2 linked regions of the Pyxidicoccus xibeiensis genome follow. The protein of the gene in region 1 interacts with the protein of each later gene in a pairwise test. Links are inferred from orthologs where the notes say so. Each region holds a gene or a part of one and is shown on either strand. Other genes may lie near its edges. The genes, in order: dnaB and dnaA.

Region 1 (6,979 bases):
GGCGTACGGGGAGACGGCGCGCGAGGGCCTGGGGGCGCTGAAGGAAGGCCGCACCGCGTTCGAGGCGGCGCTGATGAAGGGCGCGCTCAAGCGCAACATGCCGGTGCTGGGCGTGTGTGGCGGCATGCAGCTGCTCAACGTGGTGCTGGGCGGCACGCTGTTCCAGGACATCGGCCGCGAGGTGCCGGGTGCCCGCGAGCACGAGCAGAAGCATGACCGCACCCAGCCGCAGCACCCGGTGGAGGTGAAGAACGGCACGCTGCTGGCGGAGGCGGTGGGCTACGGGCAGCTGATGGTCAACTCCACGCACCACCAGGCGGTGCGGGCCGCCGGTCAGAATGTGAATGTCTGCGCGGTGGCGCCGGACGGCGTGGTGGAGGCCATCGAGTCCACGGCGCATGTCTTCGCCGTGGGCGTGCAGTGGCACCCCGAGTACATGGCCACCACCATTCCGGTGCACGTGGGCCTGTACAAGTCCTTCGTGCAGAAGGCGCGCGAGCACCGGCGTTGAGTCCCCGGGTCCTCCTGCTGGCCGGGCACGAGCCCACGGGGAGGGCGGGGTTGCTGGCGGACGTGGCCGCCGTGCGCGCCCGGGGCGGGCTGCCGGTAGCCGTGCCCACGGCGCAGACGGCGCAGGGCACCGCGACGTTCACCTGGCTTGCGTCCGCGCCGCGCATCCTGGCCGCGCAGGTGGCCGCCGCGTGTGAGCTGGGGCCGCTGCACGCGGTGAAGTGGGGTATGGTGCCCGGGCCCGCGCAGCTGGCCGCCGCGAGCAGGGCCCTCGCGGGCATGGACGCGTGGTGGGTGGTGGACCCGGTGGTGCGCACGTCGCGCGGAGAGTCGCTGTCGCGCCTGTCCGCGCGGGGCTACCTGGCGCTGGCGGGCCCGCGCGTGGTGCTCACGCCCAACCTGGACGAGGCGGCCTGGTTGCTGCGCCGGCCAGTCGCCCGCACGGTGGATGAGGCCGTGGAGGCCGCCACCGCGCTGGCCCGGTACGGCTTTGGTGCGGTGCTGGTGAAGGGCGGGCACCTGCCGGACGTGGAGGGGCTGGCGGACGTGCTGGCCACGCCGGCACGGGTGCGGGTGCTGCACGGGAAGTGGCTGGCGCGCACGCCGGGGCGGAGGGGCACCGGCTGCCGGCTGGCCTCCGCGCTGGCGACGGAGCTCGGACGGGGACGCACGCTGGACACGGCGGTGCGCGCGGCCCGCGAGCTGGTGGTGCGCTACCTGCGTACGGGTACGGAGTAGCGGCGAGGGCTGGTGGTGCGCTACGTGCGCACGGGCGCGGCGCCCCGATGGGCTCATGGCGCCGCGCGTGATGCGGCGCTCCGCGAGCCCGGTCGCGAGTCATGGGCGGGGCTTCGCGAGCGGGAACGACGTGGCGCGCGGTCGCTACTCGCCGCGCGTGCGGCTCTCGAAGCGTGTGTACTCGGAGAGGAACACCAGGTCGATGGAGCCCACCGGGCCGTTACGCTGCTTGGCGATGATGAGCTCGACGGGGATGACGGTGCTGGAGGACTGGGCCGGCGCGCCATCCGGGCCCTCCTCGGACTCCTCGCGGTGGATGAACATCACCACGTCGGCGTCCTGCTCGATGGAGCCGGACTCACGCAGGTCCGACAGCATGGGCTTGCCGCCCTTGCGCTCCTCCACCTTACGGTTGAGCTGGCTGAGCGCGATGATGGGCACCTCCAGCTCCTTGGCCAGCTGCTTCAGCGCGCGGGAGATTTCGGCGACCTCGAGCTGCCGGCTCTCCACCTTGCCCTTCTGGTGCATCAGCTGGAGGTAGTCGATGACGAGCAGCGACAGCCGCGGGTCCTTCTGCTTCACGCGGCGCGCCTTGGCGCGAAGGTCGAACGGGGACAGACCACCCGAGTCGTCGATGTAGATGGGGGCGTTGTAGAGCGCGCCCGCCATCTCCTGGAACTTCTCCTCGTCGTGCGGCGTCAGCCGGCCGCCGCGCAGCTTCTTCATGTCCACGCGCGCGGTGGACGCCAGCAGACGCATCAGCAGCTGGTCCGCGGGCATTTCCAGGCTGAAGATGCCGACCGCCTTGTTCTCCTTCAGCGCCGCGTGCACCGCGATGTTCATCGCGAAGGACGTCTTGCCGACGCCGGGACGCGCCGCGAGGATGATGAGCTCGCCCGCGTGCAGACCCGTGAGCTGCATGTCCAGGTCGATGTAGCCCGTGGACAGGCCCGTCACGCCCGTGGCCGCGGCCTTCATCTTGTCGAGCAGGTCGAGCGTCTGCTCCATCAGCTCGCTGACGGGGCGCAGGTCGCCCTCGCGCTTCTTCTCCGCGAGGAGGAACACCTTGCGCTCGGCCTCGTCGAGCAGCACCTCCAGCTCGCCCGTCTCGGTGCTGGCGAGGTCTTGAATCTCCTTGCCCACGTGGGCCAGGCGCCGCCGCAGGGCCTGGTCCTTGACGATCTGCGCGTACTGGACGGCGTTGGACGCCAGCGGCACCACCTGGTCCAGCCGCATCAGGTACGCGGGGCCGCCCACGGCGACGAGCTGCCCGAGGACCTTCAGCTCCTCGGCCAGCGTCAGGTGGTCGACCTGCTTGGACTGGCCGTCCAGCTTGAGCATCGCCGCGAAGATCTGCGCGTGCGCGGGACTGGAGAAGTCGTCCGGATGGACCACCTCACCGACGGCGGCCGTGAGCGTGTTGTCCGCGAGGATGGCACCCAGCACCGCGCGCTCAGCGGCCAGATCCTCGTGAACCCGCCGGCCTTCTCTGATGTCGAGGACGTTATCCATGGCTGCCTGCCCACTCTACAGGCGTGCCTGACATCGCCCAATTTTCTGCCACAGACCTGTAGCACCGGGTGGGTGGAGGGGGGCGGCTCTACCCCCTGGATCACCCCTCCATGCCCCAGCGCTGCAGGAAGACTTCACGCCACGTGCGGCTGAGGACCACCGTGGTGCCGTTCTTGAGGACGAGGATGCCGTCGCCGTGGGTCCAAGGCTCCAGGCGCGCCACGGCCTCCAGGCTGACGATGTCGCCCCGGTGCACGCGGACGAAGCGCGCCGGGTCCAGCCGCTCCTCCAGCGCGCGCAGGCTCTGGCGCACCAGGTGCTCGCCCTGGTCCGTGTACAGCCGCACGTACTTGTCCTCGGACGACAGGCGCCACACGGAGTCCAGCCGCAGTGGCACCCACGCCTCGCCCACCTTCACCACCAGCCGCTCCAGCGGGCGCGAGGGCGAGGCCCGGGACAGGCCGTCCAGCAGGGCCTGGAGCCGGCCGGCCTCGGCCTCCGTCCGCCCTCCGACGAGCAGCGCATGGGCCTTGTCGAGCGCCCGGGTGAAGCGGCCCGCGTCATAGGGCTTCAGCAGGTAGTCCACCGCATGCGCCTCGAAGGCCTGGAGCGCGAAGGCGTCATACGCGGTGGAGAAGATGACTGCGGGGCAGCCCTCCGGTCCCAGCGCCTCCAGCACCTCGAAGCCGGTGAGGCCGGGCATCTGCACGTCGAGCACCACCAGGTCCGGGCGCAGCGCCTCCACCCGCGCCAGCGCCTCCGTCCCGTCTACGGCCTCGCCCGCGAGGACGAAGCGACTGTCATCCGCCAGCAGGCGCTTCACCTTGGTGCGCGCGGGCGCCTCGTCGTCCACCACCAGCACGTTGAAGGGCGTCATGCAGTCACCTCACGAGGCAGCCACAGCGACACACGTGCCCCGCCTTCCGGGCCACGCCCGCGCTCCAGCCGCGCCCGCCCGCCGTGCAGCAGCGCGAGGATGCGCTCCAGGTGCGTCAGCCCCACGCCGGGCCCCGCCGCAGGAGAGGACTCCGCGAAGCCGCGCCCCGTGTCCTCCACCTCCAGCCTCCACCCGGCGCCATCCTCACGGGCGCGGATGCGCACCTCCAGCGCCTCCCGCCGGTCCTGGTTGTGCTTCACCGCGTTCTCCACCAGCGCCTGCAGCGCGAAGCAGGGCACGCGCGCGCCGTCCAGCCCGGGCGCCATGTCCCAGCGCACCGTCACGCGCTCGCCGAAGCGGGCGGTCAGCAGCGCGACGAAGCGCTCGGCATGGGCGCGCTCCTCCGCGAGCGTCCACGTCGCCTCCTGGCGCTCGAGGCTGGCGCGCAGCAGTCCGCCCAAATCGCTCAGCATCCGGTCCGTGCGCGCCAGGTCCTCGTACATCACCGCGCTGATGGTGTTCAGCGCGTTGAAGAGGAAGTGCGGGTGGAGCTGTCCCGTGAGCGCCTGGAGCCGGGCCGCGCGCAGCTCGCTCTCCAGCGACGACTCCCGCAGCGCCTGTGCCTGCCGCGCCCGCCAGTCGTTGACGAAGCTCCACAGCGTGGCACCGGCCGAGTACGCGATGACGTCCTTCAGCACCTCCATGGGGATGCGGAACGCCAGGGCTCCATAGTCGTACTCGCCCCAGCCGAGCAGCCGGTAGAGCGGGTACCTCAGCGGCACCATCACCAGGATGTGCAGGCTGGTGAAGAGCGCGAAGCCCGCCACATGGATGACCCCGAAGCGGGCCCAGCCGACGCGCGGCCCCGGCGCATTGAGGACCGCCGTCTGGGCCACGGGGAGCACCACCCATACCGCCAGCGCCCCGGTGATTTCCCAGAGGAAGGGCTCCAGCCCCGGGACGGTGCCGCCATTGCCCAGGATGGTCAGGCAGACCGTCAGCCCGTTCACCAGCCCGATGCCGAGGAAGAGGCAGAACAGCGCCAGCGCCGGGCGGGCGCGGATGCGTGGCCACTGCCAGCCGGCGGTGGAGACTGGCGCGTCCTCGGAAGGGGAGGGGGACATGGGCTTCGTCACGCAGTATGCCCCGCCTCCGCCGTCCGGGGGACCCGGGCCTGCGCCGTGCGCGGCTTCATCCCGAAGCAGGGCCGCAGCCAGCCCACGCGCGACACGGCCTCGCTCAGGGCCCAGGTGGCGGCAAAGGACACGGTGAGCACCAGCCCGAGCAGCGCCCACGGCCCCACCGGCAGCGTGAGCATCAGGTACCCCACGACGATGATGACCGTCTGGTGGAAGATGTAGAAGGGATAGGCCCGCTCCTGCGCGTACTTCAGCCACGGCCGGCGGACGTGGATGCGCGCCCGCGCCCAGCCGAGCGCCGTCAGGATGAAGAGCCACAGGGCGGCCATGGCGCCGAGCATCTCCCAGACGAGGGGAAACTCGCTGTCCGGCACCATGATGACGAAGAGCACCGCGCTGGGGGCCAGCAGCACGCGCCGGCGCTCCACCAGGACGTCCCAGATGCGCGGGCAGCGGCCGAAGAGGTGGCCCATCAGGAAGAGCAGGCCGTAGTGGCCGAAGGTCCTCGGGTCGTCGAACAGCGCGTGTGTCGTCGGGTACTCGTGCAGCAGCACCCCGTTGAGCGCGAGCGGGAGGAAGAACCAGCACACGTTCCACCCCCGGCACAGCCAGGCCTCCGCCCGCGCGAGGAAGGCCTGCCCTCGCGCCGTGGCCAGCGCCGCGAAGAGGGGCAGCGCCAGCACGCAGTAGACGAAGAGGTAGGCGACGAACCAGAGGTGGTGCCAGCTGAAGCTGCCGGCCGGGTAGGGCACGATTTCGAACACCGACGGGTAGAAGGCCGCGTAGTCCCCCTGGAACTGTCCCCGGAGCAGCCGCTCCACGTAGATCTGCGGCGGCACCACCACGAAGATGCCGAAGACGAGGGGCCACAGGAGCCGCTTCGCGCGGTCCGCGGCGAAGCCTCCCAGCGTGCGCCGCCGCAGGGCCAGCGCGGTGCCCACCCCGGAGATGAACATCAGCAGCGGCATGCGCAGGTGGTGCATCACCTCCATGACCGGCTCCAGCACGGGCAGCGCCTGGGGGCTCTTCACGTGCCAGTCCCAGGTGTTGAACATCATCCCCGTGTGGAACAGGTGCAGCAGCAGGATGGCGACGACGCGGAGCCAGTCCAGGTCAGGGTGGTGCTCGTCGGGGGTGGACCGGGGCAGTGTGGGGGTGCTCATGGGAGAGCCTCCTTCCACTCCGGGATACGCACCGCGCGGCCCGCCCTCCATGCACATGTCGCGGGACGGACCGGGGACGGCGCCAGCCGGACGACGGGGGCGGCGCCGGAAAGGAGAAGGGCCGCCCGGGTCTCCCCGGACGGCCCTTCGGACTTCAGCGGTACAGCCGACGACTACTCGGCCGCGACCTCGACCTTGATCTTCGCCACGACCTCGCGGTGCAGGCGCAGCTCCACCTCGTAGCTGCCGAGCGACTTGATGGGCTCGGGCAGGTGGATGGCGCGACGGTCCACCGTCTGGCCCTGGGCAGCGACCGCCTCGGCGATGTCCAGCACGGTGACGGAGCCGAAGAGCTTGTCCTGCTCGCCGACCTTGCGCTTGATGGTGACCTTGATGTTGCCGATCTTCTTCGCCTGCTCCTCGGCCGCGCCCTTGAGCTTGGCGTTCCGGGCGGTGATGACGCCCTTCTCGTGCTCGAGCTGGCGCAGGTTCTGCTCGCTCGCCAGAACCGCCTTCTTGCGAGGCAGCAGGTAGTTGCGGCCGAAGCCGTCCTTCACGGTGACGAGCTCCCCGGACTTGCCGAGGTTCTCGATGTCCTCACGCAGAATGACCTTCATGTTCAGTCTCCTGTGCGGACCCGGCGGCTAGCCGACCACCGCGTTGTAGGGGAGGAGCGCGATGCCGCGGGCGCGCTTGATGGCGACCGCCACCTCACGCTGGTGCTTCGCGCAGTTGCCGGAGATGCGGCGGGGGATGATCTTGCCGCGCTCGGTGACGAAGTACTTCAGCGTCGCCTGGTCCTTGAAGTCCACCGAGGCGTTCTTCTCGGCGCAGAAGCGGCAGACCTTCTTGCGGCCGAAGCCACGGCCACCACCACGCTTGTCGTCGTCGCCGCCCATCCCGCCGCCGCGGTCGTCACGGCCGCCACGGTCGTCACGACCGCCGCGGTCGCCGCCGCGGTCACCACCGCGCGAGCCGCCACCGAATCCACCACCGCCACCGCCACCGAAGCCGCCACTGCGGCCGCCGGAGGCAGCACC
Region 2 (16,097 bases), on another replicon or contig:
GGCAACGGGACGTTCTGCGGCGCGGCACCCGACCTGGGCTTCCTGGAGTCCTGCACGGGCGAGCCGCCGCCCTCCGTGTCCCGGGCCCGTGCGCGCACGCCCGCGCCCTCGGGACGTGCTGTGCCGGGGAGGCGGCAGCCCGGGACGCGGTGAGCGGTTCGGGGCCGGCGGCGCCCGGAAGGAACGCTCATTCCGCGTGAAGGAGCCAGCCCGCCGGACCAAGCGTGGTCCGAGGCCAGCGCCCGGAAGGAACGCTCATTCCGCGTGAAGGAGCCAGCCCGCCGGACCGAGACGGTCCTGCGGCGTCGGCGCCTGGAAGGAGCGTTCCTTCCATCCAGGCGCGTCCACGTCTCAGCCCTCGTCGGACTTCCGCAGGTCGCCGCTGCGCTTGATGTTGCTCTTCACGGTGCTCTCCGCGTCGCTGCACTTGCCGCCGGACTTGCCGTCGATGCGGACCGTGTCGTTGGCCACCTCGACGTCGCCGTCCTGGATGCACTCACCCAGGGGCAGCCCCTCCAGCCACACCTGCGGCTTGAGGAACGCCACGAGCGAGCCACCCTCCGGCACGTCCACACCGGTGGAGGACTCGAAGCGCGCGTCCTCGCTGAACTTGAAGAGCATCTCCAGCTTCCGCGCCACGCCGTCCTGGGTGAAGTCCGCGCGCGCCAGGAAGCTGTAGCCCAGCAGAGGCTCGGTGGCGCCCACCTCGTCGGACTTCGCCTCCTCCAGCCGGAAGTCGATGCGCTTGTAGTTGCCCGCGGGGATGCGCAGCCCGGACAGGTCCGGAGTCGTCGTGCCCGTCAGCAGGTCCACCACGATGGGGCCCGGCACCTGGATGGTTCCCGAGCTGTCGCCGCCCTTGCACTCGGCGCCCTCGAGCAGGCCGCTGACCTCTCCGCACTTCGTGCCCTTGGGCAGGTCCAGGCGGATGTCGCGCAGGTGGATGCGTGCCTGGGTGAGCGTGAAGGCGGTGCCATCGCTCGACTGGAACACGGTGGAGGGCACCGGGGGCGACTCGGCCGCGGCGTTGATCCACGCACTGGAGGTGCTCACCGCGCGCTCGTTCGCCGTGAAGCGCAGGCTGGCGCCGTCACCACCACAGGCAGACAGGCCGAGCGCGAGGGTAGACAGAAGGGTGCCGCTGAAGGCGGGAAGACGAGCAGTCATGGGGGAACTCGGGGGGTGGGAGGGACGCCCGTTGGCCGCGTCCGCTTGCGGTCAGGAGACCCGGCGCCGCGCGCAACGGCCACGATGCGTGGAGGCACACAGCCGGTCACTCCGTGGGAGTCTTCACGCCACGTGGCGGACGCCTGCTCGTCGGGTATGGGCAGAACGCGTGAGCCGCGTGCGCGCTATCCTCGGGAGACTGCTTCCCGGAGGTTCCTTCCATGTCCCGTATCCGAGCCGCCGTGCTCGCGCTGGCGCTGCTGGGTGCGCCCACGCTCGCCGCGTCGCCGAAGTCCGAGGGCCCGCGCGTGACGCTCGACATCGTGAAGGCGGACCTCCACGACGTGCTGCGCATGCTCGCGGACATGCGCCACCTGAACCTGGTGGTGGATGAAGACGTCCAGGGCACGGTGACGCTGAAGCTGCGCAACGTGCCCTGGCGGCAGGCGCTGGAGACGGTGCTCGCCTCCCATGGACTGGGCCGTGAGCAGCAGGGCGAGGTGATGCGGGTGGCGCCGCTGCGCAAGCTCCAGGAAGAGGCGACCCTGCGCACGGCGCTGAAGAAGGCGCGCGAGGAGGAAGCACCCCTGCGGACGTACTTCATCCCCGTGAGCCACGCGCGCGCGGCGGACCTGCTGCCACACGTGCAGGCCCAGCTCTCCCCGCGCGGACGCGTCAGCGTGGATGCACGCACCAACACGCTCATCGTCACCGACGTGGAGCCGGTGAGCCTGCCCTCTCCGAAGTGAGGGCGGAGCGCCTGGCGCTCGCCCACCCACTGCGTCTCGAGTCACCGCGTGCCCTCGAGCCTCCGCACGAGAGGACGGCTCCCGTGTGTGGCTTGCTCCCTGGCCCGTCTCCTGGGCGCGCTCGCGTGGCCCGGTGCCCGCGAGTCGTGCGGTGCCCACGCTCACGTGGGAGCAGAGCGAAAGCAAGGAGGGCAGTGATGGCAAACGAGCGCGAGGGACAGGAGGAGGCGGGAGAGCGTCGGGGCGGCACTCCGGACATCCGCGCACAGCGGAGGGAGTCCCGTACGGCGCAGACCTATGCGCACTTCCTGAAGGACCTGGAGCAGAAGGCGAACATCGGACGTGAGCTGGCGGAGAAGGCCGCGCAGTCCGTGCTGTGCATGCTGGAGCAGCGCCTCATGGACACCGAGGCGAAGCACCTGGAGGCACAGCTGCCACTCAAGGTGAGGGAGCTGTTGCAGCGGTGCCCCCGGCACCAGGGCACGGCACCACGCAAGTACAAGCTGGAGCAGTTCCTGGCCATGGTGGCCGAGGACCTGGACACCACGCCGAACGAGGCCGAGCGGCTCAGCCGCGCCGTCTTCTCCACGGTGCGCGAGCACATCTCCGAGGGTGAGGCCGAGGACGTCATGGGCCAGCTTCCCAACGACCTGCGCGCGCTCTGGGCCCGCGAGGCCTGAGTCGCGCATCACCGAAGGCGGGCCAAACCGAGAGAAGGAGCGCGAGATGATGATGAGGAAGGTCAAGGACGTGATGACGAAGGACGTGGAGGTCATCGACCCCAACGCCTCGCTGAAGGACGCCGCGGAGAAGATGCGGACGCTGAACGTGGGCGCGATGCCGGTGTGTGGCGGCGACAAGCTCTCGGGCATCATCACCGACCGCGACATCGTGGTGCGCGCGGTGGCCCTGGGCATGGACCCGAATACCTGCACGGTGGCGCAGGCGATGACGGACGAGGTGGAGTACGTCTACGAGGACGACGCCATCGACACGGTCGCCCAGAAGATGAAGGACGAGCAGATCCGCCGCATCCTCGTGGTGAACGAGGACAAGCGGCTGATGGGCATCATCTCGCTGGGGGACATCGCGGAGGCGCTGAGCAGCCGCGAGGCCGGCCAGACGCTGGAGGCCATCTCCGAGCCCACGCAGGAGCCGTCAGGGCCCGTCACCCACTGACGCGGCAGGCACATGAGGCAGGGCCCGGGACTCGTGCTGGAGGACCGGGCCCTTCGTGTCTCCAGAGCCTGGGAGCTCCGGAGCCTGGGAACTCCGGAGGCTTGCTCGGGGCGACAGGGCGACGGTGTAAAGTCCGACCCTCCCCGTAATAGCCGGCAGCGGAGACATCCATGAGAGACACGACAGCAAAGTGGAGTGTGCGACCCTTTCCGAGGCTCGGGGGCGTGCTGGGAGCGCTCGCCCTGGCAGCGCCGGCCTGGGCGGAGCTGCCGGACTACACGCCGCAGCTCCAGGCGCGCACCAACCTGCGGGGCAATGCGTCCGGGGCCTACAACGTGGAGCCGGGCAACCTGCTCGCGGGGAGCCTCCAGGTGCCGCTGACGCTGGACCGGCAGGTGGCCTTCCGGCTGTCGATTACGCCCGAGGGACGCTCCGCCGTGTGGTGGGGCGGGGACGGCATGGGGCGGCGCCTCTACCTGCTGCCCGACCTGGGCGAGGACGCGCGCACGGGAGACCCGGGGCTCAACTCGCGGGGAGACATCGCATTCGCCGTGACGGGGGCAATCAGGGCGGCCGACAACGGGGTGTATCTGCTGAACGCCGCGACGCCGGACCCGGTGCGCGTCATCCGCGAGCCCACGGGTGCGTCGGACTGGTCGAGCCTGTGGCTCAACGAGGTGGGCCAGCTGGGGGCGCGGGTGACGTTCAGTGGCGTGGGCAAGGCGTATGCGCTGCTGACGCCGCAGGGGGCTGGCTACGTGGCGACCCTGGTGGCGAAGGAGAAGGGCGTCGACGCGGAGAGCCCCTTCGAGTTCCTCTACTCCCCGACGCTCAATGACCTGGGAGAGATTGCCGGCGTGGGGGACACGCGGGCGCCCGGGACGGGGTTCCAGGAGCTGCGGGTGTTCAGCGCGGATGGCACGTCGCGGGTCATCGCGCGGACGCGGGACCTGGATGCGGCGTCGCCCATCTACCGCTTCGCGTCGGTGCAGCCGGCGCTCAACAACCACGGGCAGGTGGCGTTCCTGGCCACGGTGAGGGACGCGAGCGAGCGGAACATCGTCACGGTGTTCCTGTGGACGGGCCGGGAGCTCCGGATCGTGGCGCAGGGCGGCCAGGGCGGCATCCGGGATGTGGAGTTCTTCCCGGCGGACCTGAGTGACGGCGGGCTGGTGGTCTTCCGCGCGTTCGACAGCAATGGCCTGCGCGCGGTGTGGGTGGGCGACGGGGTGGAGCTGAAGCGCGTGGTGAGCGAGCACGACATCCTCCCGTCCGACCTGGGGCCGGCGCGAGTCGACCAGGAGACGCCGAGCAACCCGGTGTTCGCGGGTGGGCCGCTCATCAACGCGCGGGGGGACATCACCTTTGCCGCGGGCCTGGCGCCGCCGGACAACGACCAGGTGGAGTGGGGCACGGCCATCTATGTGGCGCAGTCGTCGCTGCCTCCGCCGGGTGGGTCGGATGGCGGGACGGACGGTGGCACCGACGGTGGTCCTGGCGAGGACGGTGGTGCGGATGGTGGCCGGGGTGAGGACGGCGGAGTGGATGGTGGCCCGGGTGAGGACGGTGGAGTGGATGGTGGCCCGGGTGAGGACGGTGGCACCGACGCTGGTCCTGGCGAGGACGGTGGCACCGACGGTGGTCCTGGCGAGGACGGGGGCACCGACGGTGGCCCTGGCGAGGACGGTGGTGCGGACGGAGGCCCTGGCGAGGACGGTGGTGCGGACGGAGGTCCTGGCGAGGACGGGGGCACCGATGGTGGCCCTGGCGAGGACGGTGGCACGGATGCGGGCGCGGGTGAGGATGCGGGCGCGGACGCGGGCTCTGGTGGGGATGGGGGCACGGATGCGGGCGCGGGTGAGGATGCAGGCGCGGACGCGGGAACGCAGGAGCCGGATGCCGGCCCGGTGACGGATGCAGGCACCGGTCAGCCTCCGGATGCGGGCAATGGCAACCCTGGAGAGGACAACGGCGGCTGCGGCTGTCAGTCCACGCAGGCCTCGGCGTTCATGCCATGGCTGCTGCTGGGACTGGCGCGGTTCGCCTCGGCTCGCCGCCGTGGCTCGCGGCGGGACTGAGACATCAGGCTGCTCGAGGTTCGCTTGAGGCACGGTGTGCCGGGCTTCCACGTGAGGGAGCCCGGCACACCCCCTGCCCCACCCGGGCGGCGCGCCCTACCCCGCCAGCATCGAGGCCGCGAGGCGCCGGACCTCCTCGGAGACATCGTTCTCGGCCACGTCGCGCAGCAGCGCCACGGCCAGCTCGTCCACGGTCTTCAATCCTCCCAGCAGCCGCACGACTTCCATTCGCACCTGTGCGCTCGAGTCCAGACGCAGCGCCGTCGACAGGGCCTTCATGTGCGGGCCGGCCACGCGGTGGGACATCGCCGCCACGGCCTGGGTCCGGACCCGCGGGCTCGGGTCGCCCAGCAGCACCTCATCCAGCAGCGCATCGGCCTCCGCTCCCGGAATCGTCCGGAGCGCATCCATGGCGGCGTCACGGACCTTCGTCGAAGGATGCAGGAGCGAGGACTTCGCATACGCCAGTCCCCGGGGAGAGCCGGCGTTGGCCAGCGTCTTCAGACACACCACGGGGTCCACGCTCCGGGCCTGGCAGCGCTTCAACACGCCCTCCAGCAGCTCACGGCTGCGAGCGGGCTCCATGGGCTCCAGCCCCTTCACCACCGCGCCCACCGCCAGCGCCGCGGCGTTCTTCACCTCCTCGTCCCGAGCCCCGTCCAGCGCCAGCTCCAGCGCCGCGGCCAGCGCGAGCGTGGGCGTCTGCACGCGGCTCGCCACCCGGGCCGCCTGCGTCCGCAGCTCCGCGCGCACGCGTGCTTCCTCCAGCACCGACACCAGCGCCCGCTGTGACTCCGGCGTGCCCGCGCTCCCGAGCGCCTCCAGCAGCTGGCCCGCCAGCTCCGGACTCGCCGTGCCCTGCCGCACCATGCGCGTCGCGCGCTCCAGCTCGGCGGGCTCCAGCCGGAACAGCGCCGCCAGCCGCGCGCGTGTCGCGTCCCTCGCGTGCGGCTGTGTCGCCCGCGCGAGCAGCCGCAGCAGCTCAGCGGACGTCGCGCCTCCCACGAGCTGTCTGTCCCCGGCTGGCGTGCTCGCCTCGGCCGGCTCCGCCACTGCCAGCCGCTCCGTCTTCAGCGTCGAGCGCACCGCCTGGAAGTCCCCCAGCGACAGGGGCTGGCGGTCCACGCCCACGCCCGTCAGCGCCACCCGCGTCTCGAGGCGTCCCGTCCCGCTCACCTCCATCACGTCCGAGCCCGCCGCCTCCTTCACGTGGCCGTCCTCGAAGAGCGTGAAGGCCAGGTGTCCCTTCAGCCGCGGCGGAGTGCCGGGAGCCGCCGAGCGCAGGTAGCGCCGCTTCGTCTTCACGTACGTGTTGGTGCTGCCTCCCGCGCGGTACTCCGACTCGAAGTCGCCGGTGGTGTCCGACTCCTCGGTGCTCCAGGTGGAGCCGTCCTCCGCCACGAACTGGGTCGCCGCGAGCAGCGCGCGCACGAAGCGCCGTCCCGTCGTGTCCACCGTCGGAGGGAAGTGCACCGCCAGCACCCGGCCTCGCGTGTCCTGCGCCACGTACACGGGCCGCTCGAGCATGACGCGCAGCAGTTGCTGGGCATCGGGACCGAGCACCTGCGTCCCTCCCCGCTCCATCTCCACCCGCGTGAGCACCACCCGGCCCTGGAACAGCTGCTGTCCGCCCTCCGCGCCCGCGTACGTGAGGTCCAGCGTGCCGCTCCACCCGGTGTGCAGGACGTCGGGCTCGCCCGCGACGCCGCCGATGGCCCGCGTGTCCAGGTCGAACAGATACCGGTATCGCCAGCCGGGGATGAGGACCCGGTCCTTCCCCTTCACCCCCTGGCGGACCTCCTTGGGAATCCGGGGTTCGGAGGTGACCAGGGTGACCTGCGGTTCCGTGGGGAACGCGCCCATTCGCCGGTCGGCCACCCGCCACAGGCCCGCTCCCGCCAGCACGGCGAGCAGCAGCAGCAGGCTCTTCAGGCGATGGCTCACGACATCCTGAATACGCGCACCCAGCGGATTCTTGGCTGTCGACGCCCCGCGTCAGAGGGACGGAGCGGGTAGGGGCGTTCAGTCCCAGACTGGACCCGGGGTGCGCCGCACCCTTGGGAACGCGCCATGTCGGGGGCGGGCCCCGGCGTGCTTCAGTTCGCGCCGAGCTTCAGCTCCAGCTCGGCCAGCTCGCGCTGCACGGTGGAGTCCGACGCGCGGAGCCCCTCCACCTTGCGCACCGCGGAGATGACGGTGGAGTGGTCCTTGCCGAAGCGCGCGCCAATCTCCGGGAAGGAGCTCTTGGTCAGCTTGCGGCTCAGGTACATGGCCACCTGGCGCGCGTGGGCGAGGGCCTTGTGACGGCGGTCCTCCTTCAGGCCCTCCACCGTGACTTTGTAGAAGCGGGCCACCTCGCGCTGGATGGCCTCGATGTCCACCGCGCGCTGGGCGGGGAGGATGTCGCGCAGCACCTCCGAGGCGAACTCCTCCGTCACCTGCTGGCGCGTCAGGCTGTGCACCGCCGACAGCTTCACCAGCGCGCCTTCCAGCTCGCGCACGTTCTTCTGGATGTGCTTCGCGATGAAGTGCGCCACCGAGTCGGGCAGGTCCAGGCCCTCGGCCACGGCCTTCTTCTGGAGGATGGCGACGCGCGTCTCGTAGGTGGGCTCGCGGATGTCCGTCATCAGTCCCATGGTGAAGCGGCTGCGCAGCCGCTCCTCCAGGCCGGGAATCTCCGCGGGCACCGTGTCGCTGGTGAGGACGATGGCCTTGTTCAGCTCGTAGAGCGTGTTGAAGGTGTAGAAGAACTCCTTCTGCGTCTCCTCGCGCTTGCCGAGGAACTGGATGTCGTCGATGAGCAGCACGTCGCATTCCTCGCGGAACTTCCGCCGGAACTCGGACATGCGGTGCTCGCGCACGCTTTCGACGTACTCGTTGGTGAACTGCTCGCTGGAGAGGAACACCACGCGCTGGGACGGGTCCTTCTCCCAGATGTGGTTGCCCACGGCCTGCAGCAGGTGCGTCTTGCCCAGGCCGGTGCCGCCATAGATGTAGAGCGGGTTGTAGTGGCGGCCCGGCTTGTCGGCCACGGCCTGGGCGGCGGCGGCCGGGAGCTGGTTGCTGTCCGCGACGACGAAGGTGTCGAAGATGAAGCGCCCGTTCAGCCGGGCCGGGCGGGCCGAGCTCGCCTTGACTGTCGGTGTGGGTGGGAGGCTCGGGTCGGGCTCCAGGCCCTCGACGACCTCATAGGCCACGGTGACGAGGCCGTCACCCTGCCGGGAGAGGTGGGCATCCAGCATGGGGCGGTAGTGATCATCCACCCAGTCGCGGAAGAAGCGATCCGGCACGCCCATCACGAGGGTGCCGTCGCGGACCTCCAGGGGGCGCATCCGCTCGAGCCACCGGAGCGCGTAGTCGAACTTCTCGGAGCGGATCGCCTCCAGCATCCGGGCCCAGATAATTCCAGCACTTGGGAGTGGAGAAGAGGCTTGGGCGAGGGCGTTCACGCGTGTCTCAACCGTGCAAAGCGAGGGGCCTGCGGGCGGTTCGGCCGTGCTAACAGACGGTTCCGGGTCGATCAAGCAACCGGCTCAAAGCACCGGACTTCCGAGTGCTTTTCCCGACGCCGCTGATCGGCAACGGCCATGCCGACCCGGCACGGTTGTGGGCCGCCGGCACCCTCCCCCCAAGGTCTGGGGGCGGATCATTCCGCCCCGGACTCCGGGTGCGGTCTGCAAAAGCGCGGGGCTTTGCAGCGGGGGCTACACCTCGGTGAACTTCACGCCCGTGGCCTTCGCGCGCTCCAGGGCCGTCTTGATGTCCTCGGAGACGATGAGGGCGAGGTTCCAGCCCCAGGTGCGGAACACCTGGGTGTCACCCACTTTCGAGGTGTCGATGCGCATCCCCGAGACCGAGCGGTACTCGCCCACCCGCTCTGGCTGCCCGTGCTCGGGCTTCCAGTAACGCACCTCCCTGGAGGCCTTGTCGTCGATACAGCGAATGAGCCTGGTGGCGACGAGAAGGATGTACTGGTCGGGGTGACCCTGGATGTCCACGGGGATGAGCTGCACGTCGTTGGGCGCCAGCTCCGAGAAGATGGACGCCATGCGGACGTGGACGATGGGAGCTGTGCTGAGTCCCATGGTGGAGAAGTCCAACGGCCTGCCGGGTTGCGCAATGGGAATGGTCAGACGACCTTCGACACGAACAGGGTGCCCCTCCCTGAACACGTAAGGGTTGTCCATCTCCTGACCGCGCTCGTCCAAGGGGTCGTCCAGGTACCAGTATCCAGATCGAACGTTTTCGGCGAGTTCGAAGAAGCGAGCTGGCATGGAGCGTTCTTATCGCGACTTGCCCCGGGTCAGCAGTCGATGGATGTCTGTCCCCTCTGAAATTGCTTCCTCGGCCAGTTCCCGGAGTGCGTCGGTGAGCAATTTGCGGCACGCATTCACGGTTCGGCACGAAATCGTCGCGTCGTTCAGGCGTTTGAAAACCAGTGCATGGTACTCCTGCGGGTGGGGGCCCTTGTGGCCTGGGACATCCACGATGTTCTCGGGGTCCTCCAGTTCCATCCCCGCCTTCTTGAAGAGCTTCTCGAACCTCGGCGTCCAGGGCCCGCCCCGCGCAGCGGAGATGCTGTTCTTGTCCGTGGCCAGGTGATGGCTCTGGCTCCGCTCGCGGTTCGCCATGACCACCGCGTTGGGCGCGAGCGCGAGGGTGAATCCCTCGGCCGTCACCGCTACCGACCGCACGCTGCCCACGGCGGCGTACTGGAAGCCCGCCTGCGACTCCACCGCGAGCGCCGCCTGGGCGGAGCCCGGCAGCCGCGCTGACTTCGCCGCCAGCCCCGCCGTGTTGCCGATGGCCGCCGTGGCCAGCATCGCGAAGACGCGCGCCGCGTTCTCCCCGAGGACTTCGCCGTACGCCTCACCCGCCGCCTGCAACTGCTCGAAGGAGGTGGCCCGGTCGACCTCGCGCACCAGGGTCAGCCACCCGTCCAGCAGGCGCCACACCGTGTCCACGCCCAGGTAGGCAATGGCGACGGCGGTCAGGGTGGCGGCCAGGCCCTTGCTCACCGGCTCGGGTAGCGCCCAGAGCAGCAGATACATGGCCACCGAGGCTGAGAGGGTGGCCATGAGGGCTTGCGGGTCCGCCATGTCCTCCAGGGCCTCGGCCGTCTCCTCCCAGACCGAGTCCATGGCAATGGCCAAGGCCAGCGTGTACTTGCCGTCGCTGGCCAGCAGGGGCCCCTCGTCCAGCAGGCGCAGGCAGTCTCCGGGCTGTTGCTTCCGCGAGCACCACTGGCCGTAGGCGCGCGTCAGCTCGTCGTCCGCGTAGGACTCCAGGAGGTGTGGACCGTCCGTGTCCTCTGGGAAGAGCCGCCGGCTGCGGTGCTCGTACCGGTACACGCCGCTGCGGGAGGGGACGCCGAAGAGCGCTCGCGCCTCTCGCATCGGGTGCTGGAAGGGCCGCACGTCCCTGGCCAGCTCCACCACGGCCGCCTTGAACTCCTCGTCGTCGAGTTCGGCCTCCTCCAGCTCGGCCTCCTCCTCTTCGTGCGGGGTGACGACGAAGGAGTCCTGACCGGTTTCCAGGTGGACGAGGCGGGTGGCCGAACAGCCTGAAGCCACCAGCAGCAATCCAAGCGGTAGGGCCCAGCGCGCTGTCATGGCGATTCCCCGGCGTGAGCGCCCGCCAGAAGACGGGCATGCGCAGGAAATACAGGGAATGCCTGACATGCGGACGAAGCTCGTCGAAGCCCGCCCTCATGAGCCTCCCGACGCATGCGATTAAACCGACCGCATCGAGCGTTGCTCCGGTGGCCGTCCAAGCCAGCAGGGTCACCCAGACCCACACCCACCCACTCCAGCCCGGCTGTTCGCCGGATCAGAAGGGATTCTGGGAAGGGTCCAGGTGATCCAACGTTGACTTACCCTGGAAAGAGGGTTACGGACCCGCCCCTTTCCCCAGTTCAGGTCGCGCCGGAGCGGTAGGAGGCGCCGCCATCATCAAGGAGTTAGAGCCGTGTCCAAGCGCACGTACCAGCCGTCGAAGGTCCGCCGCAATCGCGCCCACGGGTTCCGCAAGCGGAACGCCACGAAGGGCGGCCGTGATGTCCTCAAGCGCCGCCGCGCCAAGGGCCGCAAGCGGCTCGTCGTGTCCGCCGCGAAGAAGTAAGCGAGCCTGCGTGTGAGGGCCGAGGGTGCGACGCCGGGCCAGTCAGGCCCGGCAGACCAACGCTTCCCCAAGGCCCTGCGCCTGCTTCAACGGCGCGAATTCCTGGAGGTCCAGGAAGGTGGGCAGAAGGTGCCCTCGGACTGCCTCCTGGCGCTCATCAAGCGCAATGGCCGGTCGTACTCCCGTGTTGGCCTCACCGTGTCGAGCAAGGTGGGCAACGCCGTGGTGCGCGCGCGCTTGAGGCGAGTCTTACGTGAGCTGTTCCGCAAGCGGCGCACGCAATGGCCGCCCGGCCTGGACGTGGTGCTGGTGGTGCGCTCTTCCGCGAAGGAGGCGTCCTTCCCGGAGCTGTCGCGTGCCTTCGACGGTGTCACCCGTAAGCTGCAGCGGCTCCCGCCGGCCGCGGAGACGAAGCCGAAGGAGCCTCCCCGATGAGCCCGCTCGCCTTCGTCATCTCCCTGCCCATCCGCTTCTACCGGAAGTTCCTCGGCCCGCTCCTGCCGAAGGTCTGCCGGTTCCATCCCTCGTGCTCCACCTACGCCATGGAGGCGCTGGAGAAGCACGGAGGCCTCAAGGGCTCCTGGCTCACCCTCTGGCGGCTGCTCCGTTGCCAGCCCTTCCACCCCGGCGGCATCGACCCGGTGCCGTGACGGGGGCTTCCACCCCTTGCCGCCCTCTCCCTCTCGGAGGGGGGAGTCTATGAACGATCCGCTCTCGCCCCAGTCGAACGATTCGCAGAAGCGACTGCTGGCCGCCCTGGCCCTCTCGTTCGCGGCCACCGCCGTCTACACCTTCTTCTTCGCCCCCACGCCGCCTCCTCCCGGAGCGGAAGGTGGCGCGGACGCAGGCGTCGTCGTCGCCGGCCCCGCAGACGCCGGCCCCGCCCAGGCCGCCCTCCCGCCCGACGCCGACGGAGGCACCCCCGCGGTCGCCGCCGGAGACGCCCCGCCGCCGCCCGCGCGCCAGGTGGACCTGCAGCGCCCGGAGGTCCACTACGCCTTCTCGTCCGGAGGCGCCGGCCTCACCTCCGCGGTGCTCCAGGGCTCGAAGATGCGCGAGCAGCAGGAGCTCAGCGTCCAGCAGGGCTTCGAGAAGCTCATCGGCAAGGACATCCCCCCCGCGCCGCAGATGAACCTGGCGCAGCCGGTGCCGGGCCAGCCGCTGCCGCTCGCCGTCTCCATCCAGGGCGCCAGCCCCCTGCCCGCCGACACGCGCTTCACCGTGACGGAGGGTGCCGAGGGCGCCGCCGAGGGCCTCACCTTCACCGGCCGCCAGGGCCCGTGGGAGGTCGTGAAGACGCTGAAGTGGCCGCGCGAGGGCTTCGAGCTCACGTACACCCTCCAGGTGCGCAACACCTCCGGCCAGCCGCAGAGCGGCGACCTCCAGGTGCACTACGGCCGCGCCATCGACCCCAACTTCGAGCACGCGCCCTCCTTCTTCGGAGGCGTGGGCAACCAGAGCCGCTCCGCGTGCTGGGTGGGCGAGGAGCTCCAGAAGATGGTGCCCGGCGACGACGCCCCCGACGCCGAGGACACCCGCGGCCCGGTGCACTACTTCGGCATCGACCAGCAGTACTTCCTCTCCGCGCTCTACCCGCTGGAGGGCCCCCGCCAGGGCTCCTGCACCCTCACCGCCACGCCCACCGCGCGCACGGTGACGGCGTCCTTCCCGCTCACGGTGGCCGCCGGCGAGACGGTGACGTTGCGCTTCGGCGGCTACCTGGGCCCCAAGGACCCGGACCTGCTCGGCGTGGTGCCCGGCGCCCCGCTGCGCCAGGCCGCCAGCCTGGGTGACACGGCCTTCCACCCGAGGCTCGAGGACACCATCGACTTCGGCATCTGGGCCGTCATCTGCAAAATCCTGCTGGCCGTCATGAAGTTCTTCCACGGCCTCACCGGCAACTGGGGCGTGGCCATCATCCTGCTCACGGTGGTGGTGAAGATGGTGCTGCTGCCGCTCACCTACCGCTCCATGGTCAGCATGGAAGAGGTGAAGAAGCTCCAGCCGCGCATGGAGGAGATTCGCAAGAAGCACGCGGACAACCGCGAGCAGCAGAACCTCGAAATCATGAAGCTGTACCAGGAGGCCAAGGTGAACCCGCTGGGCGGGTGCCTCCCGCTGCTCATCCAGATGCCCGTGTGGATTGCGCTCTTCACGGCGCTGCGCAACAGCTTCGACATCTACGGCGAGCCCTTCATCGGCCCCATCTGGCGCGACCTGACCTACAAGGACCCCACGTACCTGCTGCCGCTGGCGCTGGGCGTGTCCATGGTCATCACCCAGAAGATGCAGCCGCAGATGATGGATGCGACCCAGGCGAAAATCATGACCTGGTTCCTGCCCGTCATCTTCACGCTGACGCTGCTGCAGTACCCGGCGGGCCTGTCGCTCTACATCTTCACCAACAACATCCTCTCCATTGCCCAGCAGTACGGGCTGCGGAAGTGGCTGGACCGGAACAAGCCGCAGACGGGCGGCGGCACGCCAGCGGTGGCGGCGGCGGGAGGCAGACGCAAGTGAGCGAGCAGCAGCAGGCACCTCAGCAGCCGCCAGGGGCTTCGGACCCTGGCGCACCGGCGTCCAACCCCGGCGCCTCGGCGGAGTTCCGGGCCCGGGTGGAGCAGCTCCTCGGCGACATCCTCGGGCTGATGGGCTTCCCCGCCCGGCTGGAGATGCAGGACGCCGCCGATGGCAACCTCTCCGTGGCCCTCCACTTCGAGGCGGGCCCGCCCCCCGGCGTGGAGAACGGACGGCGCAGCCAGGTGGTCGACTCGCTCCAGTTCCTGCTCAACAAGATGATGCACCGGCCCGGCGTGGAGCGACGCTGGGTGGTGCTCGGCGCGGGCGCCCACCCGGAGCCCCGCCAGCGCCGCGAGCCGCAGCAGCCCCAGGCGGCCCAGGCTGCGGCACCCGCTCCGGTCCAGGCCGCGCCGGCTCCCGCCGCTCCTCGCCCTGCTCCCCAGGCGGCCGCCCAGGCGCCCGTGAAGGCGGCGCAGGCCCAGCAGCGGGGCGCACAGGCGCAGCCCGCCCGGTCTGCCCCGGTGACCAAGGTGGACTCCGACGAGCGCTCCATGACGGTGGAGGAGGATGCCGCGCTGCGAGAGGCGGCCCGCAAGCTCGCGGAGAAGTCTGCCAGCCTGGGGCGCTTCTATGCGCTCGCCGCGATGAAGCTGGAGGACCGCGCGCGCGTCGTCAGGGCAGTAGAAGGAGTGGGTGGAGTGAAGGTGACGGCGGAGGGCGAGGGTCGCAACCGCCGGGTGGTTTTCACGCCGGAGAAGCCGGCTCCGCTGCCCAAGCGGGCCCTGCTCCCGGACGACGACGAGGACGACTTCGACGAGTGAGCGCGCTCGCGCCGCACTCGCCGGGTCGCTGGAAGAGAGAAGAGGGATGGGCAAGGCGAAAGCTCTCAAGGACAAGCTGTACGGCGCGGCGGTGCTGAAGATGAGCTTCCGCCTGCGCGGGGACGAGGAGTCTCCCGCCTTCCGTTTCGTCTACCCGGGCGTGCTGCGCGATTTGGAGCTCGAGGACGCCGCGGTGGAGCGCTACATCGAGGAGAACCGCGAGGCCGTGGAGAAGGCCGCTCGCGGCTCCACGCCCCCGATGGGGCCGCGTTAGGCGAGTCGGGTTCCACCCAGTGCCAGAGGGGAAGTGCGGCTCCGTATGACTGGGAGCCCCTTCCCGCTGAAATCTCCATGCGGGAACGTGTCTGGTGTTCCACACCCGCCTGGAGTGTTTCCGTGAGCAGTCGCCTCGTTCGCCGTGCCGTGCTGTCGCTCGTCCTGTCCCTCACCGCGTGCAAGGAGGCGGAGAGCGGAACCCCGGGGCCCCAGGGGCCCGCCGGTGAGCGCGGCCCCACGGGCCCCGCCGGTGAGCGTGGGGAGCAGGGCCCCGCCGGTGAGCGCGGACTCCCGGGTGAGCCGGGCGTCGCGGGTGCCGCCGGTGAGCAGGGGCTTCAGGGGCTCATGGGCCCCGCGGGTGAGCGTGGCGCGCAGGGGCCTCAGGGGCTCCAGGGCGAGCGCGGCCTCCCGGGCCCCATGGGCGCGACGGGCGAGCGCGGTCCCCAGGGCGAGCGGGGCGCGGCGGGGGAGCGCGGCGAGACCGGTGAGCGTGGGCCCGAGGGTGCCGCGGGCCCGACGGGTCCGCAGGGTGTTCCGGGGCCGGCGGGTGAGCGCGGGCCGAGTGGCCTCGACTACAAGCGCATCGTGGTGGTGGCCGCGGGGGCGACGCCGGCCGAGGGTGGCACCGCGCTCCGCGCCGCGATTGACGGCATCACCGTGGGCGCCGGGGAGACGTGGGTGGTGAAGCTGGAGCCCGGCATCTACGACGTGGGCGCCACGCCGCTGCAGCTCAAGCAGGACGTGTTCCTGGAGGGCTCGGGGGAGGACGCCACGGTGGTGCGCTCCTCCGCCGCCACGCAGGGCACCGTGGTGGGGGCCTCGGGCGTGCTGCTGACGCGGCTGACGGTGATGAACACCGGCGGTGGCGACAGCTCCGTCGCCATCTTCAGCACCGCGCCGTTCCTGGACCTGCACGACGTGGTGGCGGTGGCGAACAACGGCACGTCCGTCACGTACGGCATCAACATGAGGAACGCGCAGGGCACCTTCGAGAACGTGCGGGCCTTCGCCAACAGCCCCCCGGCGGGCGTCGCGGGGGGCCTTCGCTGCACGGACTGCTCGCTGAACCTCATGGAGTCCTACGCCGAGGGCAAGGGCGGTGACTTCGCCACCGGCGTGTTGACGCTGCGGGGCACCGTCTACCTGCGCAACGTGACTGCCAGCGCGACGGGCTCGCAGCACAACTA

Evidence for each region.
Region 2: the proteins of dnaB (region 1) and dnaA interact in binary tests that used the Escherichia coli proteins (3 or more experiments, as listed by UniProt). The link is inferred for Pyxidicoccus xibeiensis from one-to-one orthologs.

The regions. Positions count from the first base shown.
Region 1 is NZ_JAJVKV010000005.1:794,296-801,274, forward strand. Bases 577-3,509 are described here. They hold dnaB (replicative DNA helicase), read right to left. Parts: upstream 2,761-3,509; coding sequence 1,393-2,760; downstream 577-1,392. Other genes in these bases: thiD (bifunctional hydroxymethylpyrimidine kinase/phosphomethylpyrimidine kinase), read left to right, coding at 577-1,248; LXT23_RS25750 (LytR/AlgR family response regulator transcription factor), read right to left, coding at 2,861-3,509. Also shown: LXT23_RS25735 (gamma-glutamyl-gamma-aminobutyrate hydrolase family protein), read left to right, coding at 1-511; more of thiD, read left to right, coding at 508-576; more of LXT23_RS25750, read right to left, coding at 3,510-3,637; LXT23_RS25755 (sensor histidine kinase), read right to left, coding at 3,634-4,761; LXT23_RS25760 (acyltransferase family protein), read right to left, coding at 4,770-5,939; rplI (50S ribosomal protein L9), read right to left, coding at 6,113-6,556; rpsR (30S ribosomal protein S18), read right to left, coding at 6,584-6,979. UniProt on the Escherichia coli protein: The main replicative DNA helicase, it participates in initiation and elongation during chromosome replication. Travels ahead of the DNA replisome, separating dsDNA into templates for DNA synthesis.
Region 2 is NZ_JAJVKV010000001.1:1,768,088-1,784,184, forward strand. Bases 6,447-9,275 are described here. They hold dnaA (chromosomal replication initiator protein DnaA), read right to left. Parts: upstream 8,623-9,275; coding sequence 7,270-8,622; downstream 6,447-7,269. Other genes in these bases: LXT23_RS07130 (HEAT repeat domain-containing protein), read right to left, coding at 6,447-7,117; LXT23_RS07140 (imm11 family protein), read right to left, coding at 8,878-9,275. In the rest of the region: LXT23_RS07100 (right-handed parallel beta-helix repeat-containing protein), read left to right, coding at 1-153; LXT23_RS07105 (DUF4382 domain-containing protein), read right to left, coding at 352-1,167; LXT23_RS07110 (secretin and TonB N-terminal domain-containing protein), read left to right, coding at 1,389-1,916; LXT23_RS07115 (DUF2267 domain-containing protein), read left to right, coding at 2,114-2,596; LXT23_RS07120 (CBS domain-containing protein), read left to right, coding at 2,643-3,095; LXT23_RS07125 (MXAN_5453 family MXYO-CTERM-anchored protein), read left to right, coding at 3,293-5,173; more of LXT23_RS07130, read right to left, coding at 5,270-6,446; more of LXT23_RS07140, read right to left, coding at 9,276-9,447; LXT23_RS07145 (AHH domain-containing protein), read right to left, coding at 9,457-10,785; rpmH (50S ribosomal protein L34), read left to right, coding at 11,141-11,293; rnpA (ribonuclease P protein component), read left to right, coding at 11,306-11,728; membrane protein insertion efficiency factor YidD, read left to right, coding at 11,725-11,943; membrane protein insertase YidC, read left to right, coding at 11,993-13,813; LXT23_RS07170 (hypothetical protein), read left to right, coding at 13,810-14,634; LXT23_RS07175 (hypothetical protein), read left to right, coding at 14,681-14,908; LXT23_RS07180 (collagen-like protein), read left to right, coding at 15,031-16,097. UniProt on the Escherichia coli protein: Plays an essential in the initiation and regulation of chromosomal replication. Binds in an ATP-dependent fashion to the origin of replication (oriC) to initiate formation of the DNA replication initiation complex once per cell cycle.